Regions from separate parts of the Phyllobacterium sp. CL33Tsu genome, predicted to be linked through region 2. Evidence: predicted binding sites of a transcription regulator. Region 2 holds the regulator's gene; each other region holds the start of a gene.
What was found. The regulator PhoB, encoded in region 2, activates phosphate uptake and scavenging genes when phosphate is short. The targets are predictions, from matches to a motif close to TGTCATNNANCTGTCAT.
Positions count from the first base shown of each region.

Region 1: BM074_RS11125 (UDP-2,3-diacylglucosamine diphosphatase) is a predicted target of PhoB. The motif match lies at 3,507-3,523, and genes of this name have one in related genera.
Region 3: BM074_RS07285 (DUF2794 domain-containing protein) is a predicted target of PhoB. The motif match lies at 2,174-2,190, and genes of this name have one in related genera.

Region 1 covers NZ_FORJ01000002.1:308,782-315,520, forward strand. The annotation lists gene dgcA (N-acetyl-D-Glu racemase DgcA) at 1-215, shown strand, start outside; gene BM074_RS11115 (MFS transporter) at 212-1,414, opposite strand; gene BM074_RS11120 (glycosyltransferase family 4 protein) at 1,536-2,630, opposite strand; gene BM074_RS11125 (UDP-2,3-diacylglucosamine diphosphatase) at 2,620-3,441, opposite strand; gene BM074_RS11130 (NADP-dependent malic enzyme) at 3,672-5,969, shown strand; gene BM074_RS11135 (DUF2865 domain-containing protein) at 6,061-6,739, shown strand, end outside.
Region 2 covers NZ_FORJ01000002.1:167,345-174,083, forward strand. The annotation lists gene BM074_RS10430 (vitamin B12-dependent ribonucleotide reductase) at 1-240, shown strand, start outside; gene BM074_RS10435 (nuclear transport factor 2 family protein) at 355-744, opposite strand; gene BM074_RS10440 (nucleoside deaminase) at 872-1,333, opposite strand; gene BM074_RS10445 (LCP family protein) at 1,566-2,693, shown strand; gene arsC (arsenate reductase (glutaredoxin)) at 2,703-3,125, opposite strand; gene dmeF (CDF family Co(II)/Ni(II) efflux transporter DmeF) at 3,206-4,147, opposite strand; gene BM074_RS10460 (metal/formaldehyde-sensitive transcriptional repressor) at 4,144-4,422, opposite strand; gene phoB (phosphate regulon transcriptional regulator PhoB) at 4,584-5,270, opposite strand; gene phoU (phosphate signaling complex protein PhoU) at 5,289-6,014, opposite strand; gene pstB (phosphate ABC transporter ATP-binding protein PstB) at 6,037-6,739, opposite strand, start outside.
Region 3 covers NZ_FORJ01000001.1:1,499,487-1,506,225, forward strand. The annotation lists gene BM074_RS07270 (ABC transporter permease) at 1-94, shown strand, start outside; gene BM074_RS07275 (Bax inhibitor-1/YccA family protein) at 286-1,062, shown strand; gene BM074_RS07280 (GNAT family N-acetyltransferase) at 1,214-1,771, shown strand; gene BM074_RS07285 (DUF2794 domain-containing protein) at 1,778-2,149, opposite strand; gene BM074_RS07290 (DUF1223 domain-containing protein) at 2,539-3,312, opposite strand; gene acnA (aconitate hydratase AcnA) at 3,500-6,187, opposite strand; gene ccmA (heme ABC exporter ATP-binding protein CcmA) at 6,478-6,739, shown strand, end outside.

The sequences.
Region 1 (6,739 bases), 140 kb from region 2:
TGCACATGCAAAGGTCCGCCCGCGCGCTTGGATTTGGCGTCATGGTCGGCTGCATGGTCGGAACCTCGCTCGCAATGGCACCAGCGATCCTGGTCGCCCAGGATGCGGATTTTGTCGATCTGGACGGTCCATTGATTCTCAAGGAGGATCGAGCGCCGGGCCTGGTGTTCGAGGGCAGCCGGATTTTTCCGCCGAGCCGTAATCTCTGGGGCTAATTTTGCCTCTGTTCCAGCCGTAGCGACACGCCCGCAAGCACAAGGCCGCAGGCGGCAAGCGCAACCATCACATAGAAGCCGTAAATTTCCGTCCTGGCATAGAGCGGCCCCGAAACCATCGTGGCGATGGCCAGCGAGGTTCCGATGAAGAATGTCGAAAGGCCTTGGGCGGTGCCGCCGCGTTCCTCGGGGATCGTCAGCGCAATCATCTTCTGCATGCCGAGAAATGAGAGCGCGAATGAGAAAGCGTGGAGGCTCTGGATGAGAAAGAAGCCCGCGACACCCAATCCCGAAGGGGCGACCAGCGGAAACGCGGCCCATCGAAACATGGCAAAGGCCGAGCCGACCATCAGCACCCGCGCAGGGTGAAGCTTTCCGAAAAGGCGTCGAAACATCGTGAACATGATCACTTCGGCAACAACCGAGATCGACCATAATGCGCCGATCACCGTTTCGCCTATTCCGATCGACTTCCAGTAGATTGCCGAAAAACTGTAGCCATAGGCATGGCTCGCCTGCGTGATACCGGTTGCGATCAAGAAGGTAACGAAGGCGGGACGACGCAGCGCCCTACCCGCATCGGCAATATCGACATCCGAAAGCGGCGAGAGCCGGCGCGGCTTGCCGATGCGCGGGACGACGAAGCTCATGGCGCATGCGGCAACGAGTGTGGCCAGCAGAGCCGATGGGATGATCCACTCGCCGAAATACTGGATGAAGACGCCGCCGGCGAAGGAGGCAAGCAGAAAGGAAATCGATCCCCAAACCCGCATTTTCGCAAAATCCGCTCCATAACGGCGCACGCCGGAGAGCGCAATCGTATCAGCGAGCGGCACTTGCGATGTCCATGGCGGCGCCAGCATCAGCGATACGATCAATATGCCGGCAAAGCCGAAGGGAACGAAATAGAAGGCGGCGACGATGACCGCAAGGACGGTTGCTGTCGTCAGGATATGCGCCCGGTCGTTGGACCGGTCGGCGAGCATTGAAACAAGCGGCGCGGCGATGACGCGCACGAAAAGCGGCATGGAAAGCACGATCGAAATCTCGGTCGGGGTCAGCGCCCGGTACTCGAGCCACAAGGGAAAATACGGCAGGTGCAAACCGCTTGAGGCGAAGATGGCGAAATAGGCGAGAGCTACCCGCAGCTCGAAGCGAGGCGGCTTGTCGAGACCCGGATCCGCAGAGGCGGTGATCATTGCAGGACTTTCGGAAGAACGAAGACGGCCGGGGAGAATCGCAATCATGATCCGCCCGCGCCACGCACCTATCACGAAATACTGCACCCGCCTAGAAATGCTCGCGATAATTGTGGGAGTTCTATAGGTCCGACGGTTGCCGCGCCGGGACCGCGCGCTTGCGGCTAATCCACCTCGCGACTGTTTCGCGCGAAGGAACGATCTCCGTCAGCGCGCTTTCGAAGATATCGGCGCAAGCTTCCCAACGGAAGCTCCTGAGCCTGGCATCGGGATCGACCTTGCCCATCGCCAGCGCGCCAAGCGCGGCTTCGTTGAGATCATCGGAAAGGACGCCTGCGCCCGAGACGCCAATCACATCCTTCGGACCTGGGACGGGATAGCCGGCCACGGGCACGCCACAGGCGATCGCTTCGAGCAGCACGAGCCCGAACGTGTCAGTGCGGCTCGGGAAGACGAACACGTCCGAACCCGCATAGTAGCGCGCCAGTTCCTCACCCTCCTTCTTGCCGGCAAAAACCGCATCCGGATATTTGCGTTTGAGCTCCGGCAAACTCGGCCCGTCACCGACGACGAGCTTCGTCCCTGGCAGTTCGAGCGTCAGAAAGGCTTCGAGGTTCTTCTCCGGCGCGACCCGCCCGACGCACAGGAAGATCGGCCGGTTAAGTTTGAGATCGACCGGCTGGGGACGGAAGAGCTTGCGATCGACGCCGCGGGTCCAGACCTTCAGCGTCTTGAAACCGCGCGCGGAAAGTTCGTCGTTGATCGATTGCGTCGGCACGAGACAGGTTTCGGCAGCATTGTGAAAGCGGCGCAGGAAGGCATAGGTCCAGGCCAGCGGCACCGGCAGGCGCTCGCGCAGATATTCGGGAAAGCGCGTGTGGAAGCTGGTCGTGAACCGCCAATTATTCCTGAGGCAGGCACGTCGCGCCATGATGCCCAGTGGACCTTCGGTCGCGATATGGACGAAAGCCGGCTGCAGCGCCTCGATGCGCGCTTTCACGGCATGCGGAAGCGTCAGCGCCAGGCGAATTTCCGGGTAGGTCGGGCACGGAGCCGAACGATAGTCGGCCGGCGAGATGATCGTTACGTCGAAGTCGCGCGCCTCCATTTGCTCGCGCAGCTTGGTCAGGGTACGTACGACCCCATTGACCTGGGGATGCCAGGCGTCCGAAACGATAACGAGCCGTTTGGGCTGAACGCTTGGCTCAGGCCGCATTCGCCGCCTTGGGGCGCTTGTCATCGAGGCGGATGACCGGTGCAAATCCAGCCTGTTCACCGATCAGGTGCGTCCACGACAGGAGTTCCATGCGGCCGTCAAAATGCTCGACGATGGCCGTGCAGCTTTCCACCCAGTCGCCGGTATTGATATATTCGATGCCGTCGATCTGCTCGATCGTTGCGTGGTGAATGTGCCCGCAGATGACACCATCGGCGCCAATGCGGCGCGCTTCATCGGAAACGACGGTCTGGAACGAGCCGATGAAATTGACCGCCTTCTTGACCCGGAATTTCGCCCAGGCCGAGAACGACCAGTAGCGCAGGCCGAGCATGCGCCGCACCTTGTTCATGATGGTGTTGATCGCGAGGGCCGCGTCATAGGCCCAGTCGCCGAGATAGGCGATGTGGCGGGCGTTGCGCACCACTACATCGAACTGGTCGCCATGAATGACGAGGAACTTTCGTCCATCCGCGGTCTCGTGCATCGTCCGGTCCATGACCTCGATGCCACCGAAATGGGTGCCCTGGAAATCGCGCAGGAACTCGTCATGGTTGCCGGCGATGTAGAGGATGCGCGCGCCCTTGCGGCTCTTGCGCAGCAGCTTCTGCACGATATCATTGTGCTCCTGCGGCCAGTGCCAGCTGCGGCGCAGGCGCCAGCCATCGACGATATCCCCGACGAGATAGATCGTATCGGCATCGTGATACTTCAGGAAATCCAGAAGAAAACTGGCTTTCGCACCTTTCGAACCGAGATGGACATCGGAAAGAAAAAGTGTGCGGAATTTGCGGGCCTCGTTCTCGACCATGATGCTGATCTCCGTTCAGCGCTGACGCGGGGGCGTCCGGTTGCGCTGACACAAACCCGATTCATGTCACAATCATATGACGGTGCGGAAAACTGCATGTTTTCGGATGATAAACACTTGTAACAAAATGGACTTCATTTATGCGTCTGGATGTTATTCAAGCATGCTAGAAATGCCTGAACTGATGATTTGTGAACGCGCCGCACCAATTTTCCGGAAGGACCCGCTCCATGGCCAACGACAAAACGCCCAGCAGCTCTGACCTCGATGAAAGCGCGCTGTTCTACCACCGCTTTCCTCAGCCGGGTAAGCTGGAAATCCAGGCCACAAAGACGCTCGGCAACCAGCGCGATCTCGCGCTAGCCTATTCCCCCGGTGTTGCCGCCCCGTGCCTTGCCATTCACGAAGACCCGGCGACCGCCGCTGACTATACGAGCCGCGCCAACCTCGTAGCCGTGGTTTCCAACGGAACGGCAGTGCTTGGCCTTGGCAATATCGGCCCCCTCGCCTCCAAGCCGGTCATGGAAGGCAAGGCGGTGCTCTTCAAGAAGTTCGCCAATATCGACGTCTTCGACATCGAGATCGACGCCAAGGAAATCACCCGCATTGTCGACGTCGTCTCCGCGCTCGAACCGACCTTCGGCGGCATCAATCTCGAAGACATCAAGGCGCCGGAATGTTTCGAGGTCGAGGAACAGCTGCGCGCCAAGATGAACATCCCCGTCTTCCATGACGACCAGCACGGCACCGCCATCATCGTCGCCGCTGCAATCCTCAACGGCATGGAGCTTGCCGGCAAGGACCTTTCCAAGATCAAGATCGTTGCCTCTGGCGCCGGCGCTGCCGCCCTCGCGTGCCTCAATCTTCTCGTCAAGCTTGGTGCGGACCGCAACAACATCTGGGTCTGCGACATTGACGGCGTTGTTTACGAGGGCCGCAATACGCTGATGGACCGCTGGAAATCGGTCTATGTGCAGAAAACCGATGCGCGCGTCCTTGCCGACGTCATTGGCGGGGCCGACGTCTTCCTCGGCCTTTCTGCCGCCGGCGTGCTCAAGCCAGAGCTTCTCAAGCAGATGGCGCCGAACCCGCTGATCATGGCGCTCGCCAATCCGACACCGGAGATCATGCCGGAGGAAGCCCGCGCCGCGCGCGCCGACGCTATGATTTGCACCGGCCGCTCCGATTTCCCCAACCAGGTCAACAACGTCCTTTGCTTCCCCTATATCTTCCGCGGCGCGCTCGATTGCGGCGCGAGAGCGATCAACGAAGAGATGAAGATGGCCGCCGTTCAGGCCATCGCGGCGCTCGCCCGTGAAGAACCATCAGATGTTGCTGCCCGCGCCTATTCAGGCGAGACCCCGACCTTCGGGCCGAACTATCTCATTCCCTCGCCCTTCGACCCCCGCCTCATCTTGCGCATCGCCCCGGCTGTTGCCAAGGCAGCCATGGATACCGGCGTCGCCGAGCGTCCGATCGACGACTTCGATGCCTATCTTGACCGCTTGAACCGCTTCGTCTTCCGTTCCGGGCTGATCATGAAGCCGATCTTCACGACGGCGAAAACGGCTGAGAAGAAGCGCGTGATCTATGCCGATGGCGAGGACGAACGCGTCCTGCGCGCCGCGCAGGTCGTGCTCGAGGAAGGGATTGCGCTTCCGACGCTGATCGGACGCCCGCAGGTTATCGAGACGCGCCTCAAGCGCTACGGCCTGAAGATCAAGGTCGGCAAGGACTTCGATATCATCAATCCCGAGGACGATCCGCGCTACCGCGATTACGTCGATCTTCTTGTCAAGCTCACCGGGCGGCGCGGCACCACCCCGGAAGTGGCGCGCACCATGGTTCGCGCCAGCAGCACCGTCATTGCGGCGCTCGCCATCGTGCGCGGCGAGGCCGACGCCATGATCTGCGGGCTTGAAGGACGTTTCGAGCGGCATTTGCGCAATGTCGACCAGATCATCGGCAAGCTTGAAGGCATCCGCAATTTCTCGGCGCTCAGCCTGCTTATTTCGCAGCGCGGCGTTCTCTTCCTCACCGACACCTATGTGAGCATCGATCCGACCGCCGAGGAGATCGCCGAAAAGACTGTGCTCGCGGCGAGCGAAATCAGTCGCTTCGGCATCGAGCCCAAGGCGGCCTTGCTGTCGCATTCGAATTTCGGATCGCGCGATTCCGAAAGCGCAGCAAAGATGCGCCATGCATCCGAACTGCTCCGTGCCAAGGCACCGCATCTCGAGCAGGACGGCGAAATGCATGGCGATTCGGCGCTGTCGCAGGTGCTTCGCGAACGCGTGCTGCCGCATTCGCGGCTGAACGGCGAGGCCAATCTCCTCGTCTTCCCCAATCTCGATGCTGCGAACATCACGCTCAATGTGGTCAAGAGCGTTACCGACGCGCTCCATGTCGGGCCGATCCTGCTCGGCGCTGCCAAGCCGGCCCATATCCTGACGCCTTCCGTGACATCGCGCGGCATCGTCAACATGACTGCGCTTGCCGTGGTGGAGGCATCACAGCGCGTTGATTGAGACAGGGACCGTCTTATTGCTGCCGCATGGCCGTGGATGGTTCAGGCGCATTCGCACCCGTCGAATGCCCCTGAACTTTCCGGACCGCCTCATGCATCGGACACTCCAATCTGCCATCATCGCCGCGGCCGCAATTCTCGCGACGGCCCCGCTTGCTTATGCCAATTCCGACAATTGCGTGCGGATGCAGGAACGTCTCGACCAATTGAACAGCAATGCCGATGTCGACGACTACGAGTTGCAACTCCGCCGCGACCGCGTGGTGGCTGCGCTCGATGCCAATGACTGCCCCATCGTTGACTCGCCCATTCACGATGAGCCGCATTACGACGTGCCGCTGCGCGATCAACCAATACCCGACTATCCGGTACACGAGGCACCCCAGCGCGATTACCCGCTGCGTGACACGCCGCGGCGTGCGACTGCCGCGCCTTCCTATGAGATTTATGGAACCGAGCCGGAACCTGTCGAGCCGGAAATGAGCACGGCTCCCGTTTCCGGCGGACGTTACCAGACGCTGTGCGTGCGCAGCTGCGACGGCTATTATTTCCCGATCTCCTACGATACGGGTGCGGAGAATTTCGCGCGCGATCAAGCGCAATGCCAGTCTCAATGTACCGGCGCGAAACTGTTTTATCGGCCGACCGAGAATCAGGACCCCGCCGCGATGATTTCGCTGCGCGGCGATGCCTACCGGAACACGCCGAACGCCTTCAAATTCCGCAAGGTCGGCGCCAATGGAACGCCGCAATGCAGCTGTCAAAAGACGG
Region 2 (6,739 bases):
CGCGCCAAGGGCGAGGCCGAGGCCAGCGCCGCTTCCGCGCTCTTCGAGAACGAGGATGCAGAAGGTGCCGCCGAGGAAGCGAAGGCCGAAGCAAAGAAAATCATGTCGGACCGGCGCATCAAGTCGATGATGCAGGGCTATACCGGCGACAACTGCTCAGAGTGCTCGAACTTCACGATGGTGCGCAACGGCACCTGCCTGAAGTGCGACACATGCGGCGCAACCAGCGGCTGTAGCTGATAAGCGCAGCGCGCATTGTCCGGCACAATCAGCTGGACAATGTTCAAGACAAGCAAATTCATCTCCGGTCGTTTTCACGGCCGGAGATGAAATTTTCAACTGAACAGGTTCGTGCTACTTCAGAAACGTCTCGCTGTGCGCGTGACACTCCCAACCATTTGATCCGCGAATCCAAACCGAGCTATCTGCGGCCCGCATTTTCTGCGATTTGCCATTCATCGTTACATTCTGCTCGACCGTGTAGGCGATAAGCGCGACATCAGGCGACGGCGTCGAAACCTCGACATCTGCGAATTCATAGGATTTCAGGCTCCAGTTGCCGTCCTCGGTCATCTGGCCCATTTTCTTTTTGCCGATGCGCATCACACCTTGGGCGCCGGTTACGAGTGCCGGATCCGCCGACAGTTCCGCGGTGCGGCCGCCGTCTTTCGCCTTCATCGCATCCCAATAGGATTTTTCGAGAGCTACGATGTCATCCTTCGTTGGCATACTGCGAGCTGTCATGGCCTCGTCCTCCGATGGTGTATCATCGAAAAACGCTCAGTGATGCCCCAGGTTCCCGCTACCGTCGCTCTGCGGGTATTCCGCCTTCTCAGGACAAGACCCGCAGCCCTTGCAGATGACGCGGATATCAGCGCTTTTGGTTGTCCTGCCAAACTTGATACAGCTTACCATCGCCCACGGGCGAATGCGCATATGACAGCCCCGCTTGCTGGTCGATTGGTTTCGCCAACTCTTTTGCTATGACGGCCGTAGAGAGGCCGAACGGTTCTGCCTGTTCATTGGAATAAGCGAACTTGATATCGCCAATACCGGCCATTCGCATCGCTGCTAGGCACATGGGACACGGTTGGCCGCTTGCGTAGACCGAGCAGCCGTCCAGACGTGGGGATTGCAATGCAAGCCCGGCAGCACGCAGGGCCAGAAGCTCGGCATGTGCTGTTGGATCGTTGTCGGCCTGAATCCGGTTGACGCCGCGCGCGATGACCTTGCCGTCCTTGACGACCACGGCCCCGAAAGGACGGCCGCCGCTTTTTGCATTGTCCAGTGCAAGGGCGATCGCTTCTTCGAGAAATTGATTGATGTCCGTCATAGTGCGGTAGCGCCTTCCTTCAATTCGCGCCCTCAGCATAGTCGTTCTGCCGTGTGTCGCAACGGCTTGGCCATCTCCTTGCGGCGTTCGCACGCTCTTTGCATGGCAAAGGTCTTGTTCGAATTCTCTGGCATTCGCGTTGTTGCTTGTGCGATGCGCATCGTTAAAACGGAAATGTTAGTTGGCTTGGCCCGGATAATGATTACCTTGGCTTGTTCTACTGGAGAATTTTGTGAGTGACGGATTGATCAACAGCGCGCCGAAGCCTGAGGGCGATCCTCAACGACGCCGGCGGCTGCATTTGCTGCTCGCTTCCGTCACTTGCCTGATGCTTGTAATCCTGCTTGCCATTTGCGGCATGTATTGGAAGTTCACGAGCAATCTGCGGCACTTCGAGGTTGCTGAAGCCGACCTCGGCAATCGCCGCCCGGCCAAGGCATCGCCTGATGCACTCAACATCCTGATCGTGGGTTCGGACCAGCAAACCGTTTCCGTCGCCAACCCCGGCGAGCGCAGCGACATCCTCATGCTTGCGCATCTTTCGGCCGATCGCAGCGAGTTGAATGTCGTGAGCTTCCCGCGCGACCTGCTCGTTCCCCTTCCCGCCTGTTCCGGCCGCGAGGGCCTGCCCGGCCAGCGGGCGCACCTCGGCATGATCAACTCATCGTTCATGTTCGGAGGCATCAGCTGCACCTGGAAGACCGTCGAAACCCTGACGGGCATAAAGATCGATCACGTGATCAAGGTTGATTTTAGCGGATTCAGGCGGATTGTGGAGGCCATCGGCGGCGTCGAATACTGTATTTCCGAACCAATCCACGACAAGCTTGCCGGGCTGGACCTCGCTGCGGGATGCCAGACCCTCAATGGCGAAGAAGCGCTAGGCTACGTGCGCGCCCGCTACAGCATAGGCGACGGCACCGATATCGGACGCATTCATCGTCAGCATGAATTCTTTGGTGCCATGGCTCAAAAATTGCTCGGAGCGCAATTGGCGAACCCTGTGCGGGTCTTCAGCTTTATGGATGCCGCGACGAAATCCGTCATCACCGACCCGGGTTTCAGTCCCGGCGTGATGCGGGAACTCGCCTTCGCCGTCCAGCATCTTTCGTCTGAAAATATTCACTTCATCACCATGCCATGGCACTATTCGACGGCATCCCCCGGACGGGTCGAATGGGTCGAAAAGCCTGCAAAGCGGCTTTTCCGCTCGATAGCCGCCGATAAATCCCTGATGGATACTGAGTTCACGCGGGCCAAGATCGGCGAGCCGCAAGATTCCACGACCAAGCCCTGCGGCGCCAGCCGCGTCGACCACTGCGCCGAAATTTCGCAGGCCGATGGCGTTGCTCGTCCATAACATCGAGGCTCAGCGGATGCGAGTGCCCGAGCTGTCGATAACGACCTCACCATCCTCCTTGGAAAACGGGCCCTTCTGCGCATCTGGCAGGATCTCAAGCACAATTTCTGAAGGGCGGCTGAGGCGCACGCCTCTTTCGGTCACGACGAAAGGACGTTCGATGAGGATTGGATTGGCCATCATCGCGTCGAGAAGCGCATCGTCGTCCAGCGAAGCATTGTCGAGGCCAAGCTCGACATAGGGCGTACCTTTTTGGCGCAAGGCCTGGCGCACGCTAAGACCAGCCCGGCTGATCATTTCCTTCAGGGTTTCCCGGCTCGGCGGCGTCTTGAGATATTCCACGATCACCGGCTCGATCCCTGCATTGCGGATCATGGCGAGGGTATTACGCGAGGTACCGCATTTCGGGTTGTGGTAAATCGTGACGGTCATCACATGGGCTCCCGGCTATTCGAACGTTCGTCGCACGTGGGGTCTTCAAAGCTCAGCGTGTGACACACCCGAATCGAAATTTACGCGGCCTTCGGCTCTACCTCAACGGTCACATGCGACAACTCATGGATATGTGCGAGTTTGGCACGATAGGACGACGGCGCTTTCGGATCGTCGCTCAAAAGCGAAACAATGGCACCGTGATGCCCCGGGCCAAGCTGCCAGACGTGCAGGTCGGTAATCACGTCGCCCTCCTTTTCGATGGCGCCACGTATTTCATCAGGCAGGTCTTCACCCTGAGGGACATAGTCGAGCAACACGCCGCCCGCATCGCGGATGAGACCCCATGACCATCTGGCGATAACAAGAGCACCGACAATTCCCATGGCCGGATCGAGCCAAAGCCAGCCGTAAATGCTGCCCGCGAGAAGGGCGATGATGGCGAGGACGGACGTCAGCGCATCGGCAAGAACGTGCAGATAGGCGGCACGCAAATTATGATCGTGACCGTGGTGATGATGGTTATCGCCATGGTGACCGTGGTGATGATGGCTATGGTCGTCGCGCAAGAGCCAGGCACAAACAAGGTTGACGGCAAGGCCAAGCACGGCAACGGAGATCGCCTGCGGAAAACTGATCGAGATCGGGTTGGCAAGGCGTAGGAAACTCTCCCAGCCGATCAGCAGTGCAATAAGCGCGAGGATCACAGCGCTGGCAAAACCTGCGAGATCGCCGAATTTTCCCGTGCCGAAGGTGAAACGCGGATTGCTGGCATTCTTCCTTGCATAGAGATAGGCCAACGCCGCGATCAGCATCGCGGCAGCATGTGTCGACATATGCCAGCCATCGGCGACAAGCGCCATCGAGCCGAAAACCGTTCCCGCCACGATCTCCGCAACCATCATCGTCGCGGTCAGCGCGATCACAAACCAGGTGCGTCGTTCGTTGCGCTCGTGATCGTCACCCAGAAACACATGAGCATGCGTGCCTTGAGGCAAATGGATCGCGTGATCGTGGCTCATTTCAGATACATCCTTACAACGTCGATGAGATCCACGGCGCCCTTGGCGCGTTCGCTGTCCGTCTCGGTGCCGGGATCGACGACGTGCATGCGAATATGATCTTCGATGAGTTCACCCATCAGGCCGTTTACCGCCCCGCGCACCGACGCCACCAGGTTCAAAATGTCGCCGCAAGGCATTTCCGCTTCGAGCGCACGCTCGACGGCCTCCATCTGCCCCTTGAGGCGACGGATCCTTGCGAGGAGTTTTGATTTTTCCTTCGTAGTGTGAGACATAATATAGCCCCCTACCCTATATTTGTGTAAATTTCAAGTCCAGGACACCCGAGGACTGAGGGTTTAAGGACATTCTCGGCGGACTACAAAATACCAAAAGGCGTCGCATCAGCCATCTAGCGCTGATGCGACGCCCTTGTTAGAACCGCAATAATTGAGAATCAGCCGAACGAATAGCCGGCGCCACGTACGGTGCGGATCGGATCTATCGAACGTCCGATATTGATCGCCTTGCGCAGGCGACCAACGTGGACGTCAACTGTGCGATCATCGACATAGATGTCCGCACCCCAGACATTATCGAGCAACTGGCCGCGCGAAAAGACTCGTCCGGGTGACTGCATGAGGAATTCGAGCAGCCGAAACTCCGTCGGGCCAAGTTTTAGCTCGCGCTCCTTGCGGAAAACGCGGTGCTGTTCGCGGTCGAGCTTGAGATCGCCGAAGCTCAGCACGTGCGAAAGCAGGCTCGGATTGACGCGGCGGAGCATGGATTTGATGCGCGCCAGGAGTTCAGGCGTCGAAAACGGCTTGACCATGTAGTCGTCGGCACCGGTCGAAAGGCCGCGAACGCGTTCGCTTTCCTCGCCGCGGGCGGTGAGCATGATGATTGGCAGGATTTCGGTCTCGCGCCGCGCCCGCAGGCGGCGGCAGAGTTCGATGCCCGACAGGCCGGGCAGCATCCAGTCGAGGATCAGAAGATCCGGAACGTTCTCGCGCAGCGCAATTTCCGCTTCGTCGCCACGTGCGATCGTCTCGACAACATAGCCTTCAGCTTCAAGATTGTACCGGAGGAGGACGCTCAGGGCTTCCTCGTCCTCCACAACGGTGATTTTGGGAGCTATTGCCATATCAAGCCTTCAGTTGAATTAGGACTCGGTCGTTTCATCCACAATAATAGTATGTGTCTGGTCTTCCTTGGGACGTTCCGCCGGCAGTTGCGAACCGGTAACAATGTAATAGACTGTCTCGGCAATATTGGTGGCGTGGTCGCCTATGCGCTCGATATTCTTGGCGCAGAACAAAAGATGCGTACAGGCGGAAATGTTGCGCGGATCTTCCATCATGTAGGTCAGCAATTCGCGGAACAGCGACGTATAGAGCGCGTCGATTTCGTCGTCGCGTTCGCGCACAATGTTCACCTGCTGTACCGAGCGCGTCGCATAGGCGTCGAGCACGTCCTTCAGCTGCGTCAAGGCAAGTTCGGCGATTGTCTGCAAGCCGCGGTAGACCGAGAGCGTCTGGCGGGTATCGGTCACGGCAACGACGCGCTTGGCAATGTTCTTGCCGAGATCGCCGATACGCTCGAGATCGGAGGAAATGCGGATCGTCCCGATGACTTCACGCAGGTCGATCGCCATCGGCTGGCGCTTGCCGATGATGGTAATGGCCTTTTCATCGATCTCGCGCTGACCGGCGTCGAGGATCAGATCGTCCGAAATAACGCGCTGCGCCAGCGCATTGTCGGAATTGACCATGGCGGCGACCGCCTGTTCGACCATGCGTTCGGCATGACCACCCATCTCGGCGATCTTGTGCGTCAGGAACTTCAGTTCGTCATCGTAAGAGCGCACAGTGTGCTGCAACTCGGTCATGTGCTTTGTCCTCGTTCCTGCGTCAGCCGAAGCGTCCGGTGATATAGTCCTGGGTGCGCTTCTCGGTGGGGCTTGTGAACATCATTTCCGTATCGCCGACCTCGACAAGATTGCCGAGATGGAACATGGCCGTGCGCTGCGAAACGCGCGCTGCCTGCTGCATCGAGTGGGTAACGATGACGATGGTGTAGTTTTCGCGCAATTCATCGATCAGTTCCTCCACCTTTGCGGTGGCGATCGGATCAAGCGCCGAGCACGGCTCGTCCATGAGGATCACTTCCGGACTGACGGCGATGGCGCGGGCAATGCACAGGCGCTGCTGCTGGCCGCCGGAAAGTCCGGTGCCTGCCTCATGCAGGCGATCCTTCACCTCATCGAAAAGGCTGGCGCGGCGCAGGCTTTTCTCAACGATTTCATCAAGTTCGTGGCGACCCTTCGCGAGCCCGTGAATGCGCGGGCCATAGGCGACGTTCTCGAAAATAGACTTCGGAAAAGGATTGGGCTTCTGGAACACCATGCCCACCCGGGCGCGCAGCTCGACAACGTCGATCTTAGGATTGTAGATATCCTCGTCATCGAGCGTGATCTTGCCGCCGATCTTACAGCCTTCGATGGTGTCGTTCATGCGGTTGAGACTGCGCAGGAATGTCGACTTGCCGCAGCCCGAAGGGCCGATCAGCGCCGTGACCATCTTTTCCGGCACGTCGAGGCTGACACCGAACAAG
Region 3 (6,739 bases), on a different contig from region 2:
CATTATCGCGCTCGTTTTAACGGTCGGTTTTGGGCTTGCCGGAACCTGGCGAATTCTTGGACAAAAGGCTGCGCCGATCCTGCGAAACCTCTGAAATCGTTAAACGAGTGCGATTTTTACCAATTTACTCATAATTTGGCGCGCTAACACGCAATCTTGAGTAGTTGAGGTCTTGTTATGGACCCGAGGAATCCCCATAATTCGTCGCAAGGCATGCTGGGGTCCCGCCAGCGGCGCCTGGGGAATAACCCGACACCCGACGGGACGAAGCAAATGAGGAAAACCATGGCTGACTATCGCAATATCCAGGCCCGCACATCGGCCGGAATGCGTGTGGACGCGGGGATCGATCAGGGTCTGCGCAGCTACATGCTGAAGGTCTACAATCTAATGGGCATCGGTCTCGCAGTGACCGGTCTCGCTGCGCTCGCCACCGTTTATTTCGCGACAACCAATGACCCATCTCTCGCCGCCGCACAGTTGCCGAACGGCAAGATGCTGACCAATCTCGGTGTTGCCCTCTACGGCTCGCCGCTGCGTTGGGTTGTCATGCTCGCGCCGCTTGCCGCAGTGTTCTTCTTGAGTTTCCGCATTGAGCGGATGAGCGTATCTGCCGCGCAGACCACATTCTGGGTTTATGCTGGACTTGTCGGTCTCTCGCTGTCCTCGATCTTCCTGATTTATACCTCGGGAAGCATCGTGCAGACCTTCTTTATCACCGCCGCGTCGTTTGGTGCTCTTTCGCTTTATGGCTACACCACGAAGCGTGATCTGTCCGCGATGGGCTCGTTCCTGTTCATGGGTCTGATCGGCATCATCCTTGCGTCGCTGGTCAACATCTTCCTTGCATCAAGCGCTTTGCAGTTCGCAATCTCGGCAATCGGCGTCCTGGTCTTTGCAGGCCTGACTGCCTATGACACGCAGCAGATCAAGGAAATGTATTACGAAGGCGACGCTTCGGACACCTATGGCCGCAAGGCAATCATGGGCGCCCTGCGGCTCTACCTCGACTTCATCAACATGTTCATGTTCCTGCTGCAGTTCCTGGGTAACCGCAACTAGGCTTCGAGCATGGAAAATAACAAAAAGGGCGGCGGAAACGCTGCCCTTTTTGTTGGGCGTAATTCCCCACCAGAGTAACGCGTTTCCACTTTAAAATGCCGGCAAAGACGTGCATGAAACGGGCACGATCATTTTCCCCCTGTGAGAGCCAATGTCAGAGATTCATATCCGCCCGGCGCAGCCAGCCGACCTCGCGAGCATCACCGAAATTTACCGCGATGCCGTCCTTCACGGAACGGCGACCTATGAGATCGACCCGCCGGACCAGGCGGAAATGACGAAGCGGTTCCACGCAATCACCACGGACGGCTTTCCCTATATCGTCGCCGAACTGGACGGGGCCGTGATTGGCTACGCCTATGCAAGCTATTTCCGCACGCGTCCGGCCTATTGGTGGTCGGTGGAGGATTCGATCTATATCGCGCCCGACGCTAAGGGAAAGGGCTTGGGCAAGCAACTGCTCAGCCAGTTGATCAAGGACTGTACCTCCCTTGGTTTCCGGCAGTTTATCGCCGTCATCGGGGATGGCCACGAGGATTCCGCTTCCGTTAGGCTCCATACCCGCGCAGGGTTCACATATTCCGGAACAATCAGAGCCTCCGGCTTCAAGCATGGACGCTGGCTCGATACTGTGCTGATGCAGCTGGAGATGAATGGCGGGGCGCATACGCTTCCAGGAAAGCCGCCCTTGCGGAGCGAAGACGCTTAAAACGCGTCAGCCACGCACGAGGCTCAAACCCTTGTCGAACACCTTCAAAACGCGGTCGAGGTCGTGGCCGCGCTTGAGAATAAGACCGCTCGCCGCGATAACGCTGTAGGCGCCCTGCTTGCGGGCAAGTTTCGGGTTCTTTACCACCCGAAACATCGGAACCTCGCTGGCCCTGCGAAAGATGGAAAACACCGCTCGATCCATCAAGTGGTCAATGGCGTAGTCCCGCCATTCGCCAGCGGAAACCATGAAACCGTAGATTCGAAGGATCTGATCCAGTTCACGCCGGTTGAAGGTAACGGGCAACTCGCTACTGCGTGTGAGGGGGATTAAAGTTGCCTGCTGTTGCGCTTCGTCGCCACCTGCATTGCTGTCCATCAATCATCCGCCTTTGTATGCCGTGTGACACCTGGATGACATCAGGGTGACCTTTTCTGCGCCGATTTACAAGTCCGGAATGATTTCCGAAAGGCGACGACGAGGGTTAGGAACCGGTTTTGCTATGATGTCACGAAGAAATACGCACTGTCTCCAATGGTGATTATTGGACACATTCTCGCCATTTTCTGTTCGCATTGCCGCCCGATTCCGCACCCAACATCCCTCGCATGTTGTCTGAGACGGTTCGGTCTTGACAGTCCGATACCCCAAGCCCCCCGCCCAACGGGTTGTTTGGGCCGAACCATCAGTCTCCCTGAATGGCAACATGCCCCAATATCTCAGGCCGGATTTATCCGGCCTGTTTTTGTTTAGGAGAGCGCTTTCGGCTACTGTTTGGCGGCCATGATCGACGCGCCGATAATTGGTCCTGGCTGACCCTCGCCCAGCATCTCCTGCAGAAGCACGGCACATCCTGTCGACTTCTTGCTGGCAATTTCGCTGATCGGTATTTCAATCTTCTGGGCCTTGCCGTCCCACATGCCGACTGTTTCCATCGCACGCACGCTGTTGGCATAGCTGACTTTACGCCCGATATTTTCGCCATCCGGAATGGCCACGATGGATTCGCGATTGAAATAGGCGAGGAGGACGCGGACAGGTTTTGTCGGTACTGGCCCTTGGCCGATATCGATGACGAGGCGGTCGGGCGTTGCCTTGGCAATATTGACCGGAATGGTAAGGCCCGAATCGGTATCGCGCATCTCGGCGATGCGGCGGCGAATCTTCTGTCCATCCTGTCCGTTGACGTGGACACGGCCGTTGATAATCACCTGGGGCGTATAGACGCCGTTGAGGCCCAGTGCGACGCGATAAGCATTCTGGCGTTCGGTGTTTTCAGGCAGGGCGAGCGTGTCGATCCAGCCCCGATAATCCCAATAATCCACGTGAAAGGCGAGCGCGACGACCTTGCCTTCCGCGACGAGTTCCTTGAGTACCGCGTCCGCGGGAGGGCAGGATCCGCAACCCTGCGACGTATAGAGTTCGACAACGCCCTCGGGTTTCTTGCCAACATCATCAGCGCAGACCGGAAGCACATAGGCCGCCGCAGCAATGAGCGGTGCGCCGATCAGCAAGCGTCTGGAAAGTTTGCGCAGATACACGGGTTAAATTCTCTTCCCAATTCGAGTGGGATTGTTGTCGGATAAAAGGATTGCGAGAAGATTGATAGGAGCCGCACTTTTCAAGGGGAAGTCACTTTGAGGTGAATTCGATCACGTTTTGGCTCACATTCATTCAAAAGGGCCGCCGATCACCCGGCGGCCCTTCAATACTCATGTCATTGGAGCGTCAGGCGGCGAGATCGCGCAGCACGTACTGCAGGATGCCGCCGTTCTTCAGATATTCAAGCTCGTCGATCGTATCGATGCGGCAGATGAGCGGCACCTGTTTGACACTGCCATCGGCATAGGTGACCGTGGCGAATGTCTTCTGGCGCGGCTGGATCGTGGCAAGCCCGTCGATCGAGACGATTTCGTCGCCCTTGAGGCTGAGCGACTGCCAGCTCGTGCCGTCTTCGAGAACGAATGGCACGATTCCCATGCCGACGAGATTCGAACGGTGGATGCGCTCGAACGACTGAGCGATAACGGCGCGGACGCCGAGAAGGCTGGTGCCCTTGGCCGCCCAGTCACGCGACGAACCATTGCCGTACTCGACGCCGGCGAAGATCACCAGCGGCACATTCTCCGCACGATACTGCATGGCAGCATCGTAGATCGGCATTTCCTCCTTGGAAGGATAATGGATCGTGTAGCCGCCTTCGCGGCCGTTCTCACCAAGCATGTGGTTGCGGATGCGGATATTGGCGAAGGTGCCGCGCATCATGACCTCATGATTGCCTCGACGCGTGCCGTACTGGTTGAAGTCCAGCGGGGCGACGCCGTGATCGGTGAGGTACTTGCCGGCAGGTGAAGCCGCCTTGATCGAACCGGCCGGCGAAATATGGTCGGTGGTGATCTTGTCGCCGAAGAGACCCAGGATGCGTGCACCCTTGATATCGTTGACCTTGCCTGGCGTCTTGCCCATGCCGACGAAGTAGGGCGGGTTTTGCACATAGGTCGACTGGTCGTCCCATGCGTAGGTCTGGCCGGCAGGCGCCTGCACCGCCTGCCAGTTCTCGTCACCCTTGAAGACGTCGGCATATTTCGATGCAAACAGTGCGCGGGTAACGTTCTTTACGATGAACTCCTGGATCTCATGCGATGACGGCCAGATGTCCTTGAGGAAGACCGGGTTGCCGTTCTGATCTTCGCCGAGCGGCTCGGTGGTGAGGTCCTTCGTTACGGTACCGGCGAGCGCATAGGCGACAACGAGCGGCGGCGAGGCGAGGTAGTTCGCCTGAACGTCCGGGGAGACACGGCCTTCGAAGTTGCGGTTGCCCGAAAGTACGGCGGCCGCGATCAGGCCCTTGTCGTTGATCGTCTTGGAGATCGGCGCCGGCAGCGGGCCGGAATTGCCGATGCAGGTCGTGCAGCCAAAGCCAACAAGGTTGAATCCGAGCTTGTCGAGTTCCTTCTGCAGTCCGGCGTTCTCGAGATAGGCGGCAACCACCTGCGATCCGGGGGCAAGCGATGTCTTCACCCAGGGCTTCGACCTCAGGCCTTTGGCGGCCGCGTTGCGGGCAAGGAGCCCTGCGGCGATGAGGACGCTCGGATTCGAGGTGTTGGTGCAGGAGGTAATCGCAGCGATGGCAACGTCGCCATGGCCGAGATCGTAGTCCTCGCCTTCAACCGCGTAACGCGCGTCGAACTGCGTCGTCTTCTTGTATTCTTTCTGCAGGGACTCGTGGAAGCCGGAAGCGATGCCTTCCAGCGCAATACGGCCCTCAGGGCGCTTCGGTCCCGCCATGGAAGGCACGACAGTACCGAGATCGAGTTCAAGCGTGTCGGTGAAGACTGGATCGGGCGAATCGCTCTCGCGCCACATGCCCTGCGCCTTCGAATAGGCTTCAACCAGGGCAAGCCGGTCTTCGTCGCGGCCCGACATGTGCATGTAATTGATGGTTTCGCCATCGATCGGGAAAAAGCCGCAGGTTGCGCCGTATTCCGGACCCATATTGCCGATCGTCGCCCGGTCGGCCAGCGTCATGCTTTCGAGACCCGGTCCGAAGAACTCGACGAATTTGCCGACGACGCCCTTCTTGCGCAACATCTGGACGACAGTGAGAACGAGGTCGGTCGCGGTGACGCCCTCCTTGACCTTGCCGGTCAGGCGGAAGCCGATAACCTCCGGAAGGAGCATGGAGACGGGTTGGCCGAGCATGGATGCCTCAGCCTCGATGCCGCCAACGCCCCAGCCGAGCACGCCAAGGCCGTTGACCATCGTCGTGTGCGAATCGGTGCCGACGCAGGTATCGGGATAGGCGACGGTGACGCCATCCTCTTCCTTCGTCCAGACACCCTGCGCCAGATATTCTAGATTGACCTGATGGCAGATGCCGGTACCGGGCGGGACAACCCGAAAATTCTTGAACGCCTGCTGGCCCCACTTCAAGAAGCGGTAACGCTCGCCATTGCGCTCATACTCGAGATCGACATTGCGCTTGAACGCCTGCGGGTTGCCGAATTCATCGACGATGACAGAGTGGTCGATGACGAGGTCCACCGGGACGAGCGGATTGATCTTCTCGGGATCGCCGCCGAGATTGACCATGGCGTCGCGCATGGCGGCGAGGTCCACGACGGCTGGAACGCCGGTGAAGTCCTGCATCAGCACGCGCGCGGGCCGATAGGCGATTTCAGCGCCAGCGCTGCCGCGGTCGACGAGCCACTTGGCAATGTTCTCGATGTCCTTCTTGAAAACCGAGCGGTTGTCTTCGAAGCGAAGCAGGTTTTCGAGAAGAACCTTCATGGAAAACGGCAGTCGGGAGATGCCTTCCAGACCATTCTTTTCCGCTTCCACCAGGCTGTAATAGACATATTCCTTGCCCCCGACGGTGAGGGTCTTACGGGATTTGAAACTGTCGATTTGAGACATTCTTCGTTCGTCCTTATGCTGCGGCCTAACCCGGGACGAACGCCTTTGCCGCGTTTCAAGGACGCGCTAAGGTGCGGGTGCAGTCATTTCCGCTGTCCGTCCCGACACAGTTTCCCCAACGGGTGTCCGTATCCGAGATCGGCCAAAAATTGTTTCCACACCGACCGCTGGCATGGTTGAGGCCTATATAGAGTTTTTCGCCGATCTGTGCCAGACCGACATTTGGCAAAAATGCATGCTGCGTCGAAATGATCACGCGGCGATTGGGGATAGACGAGAGCGGGCAAAACATGCGGTTAGTCGCCGAAAAACTGGCTGGAGAGCGCGGCGGGGAGACGCTGTTTTCCGATCTGGACTTCACGGTGGCGGCCGGAGAGGCGCTGTTGGTGACGGGTCCGAACGGCGCGGGGAAATCGACGCTCCTGCGAATCATCGCTGGGCTGCTTGCCCGCTCCGCTGGCTCGCTGCGCGTGGTCGAGGGTTCGGAAAACTCGGACGAGGTGGCGCCGCTTGCCCACTACCTTGGGCATCTCAACGCCATGAAACCGGTGC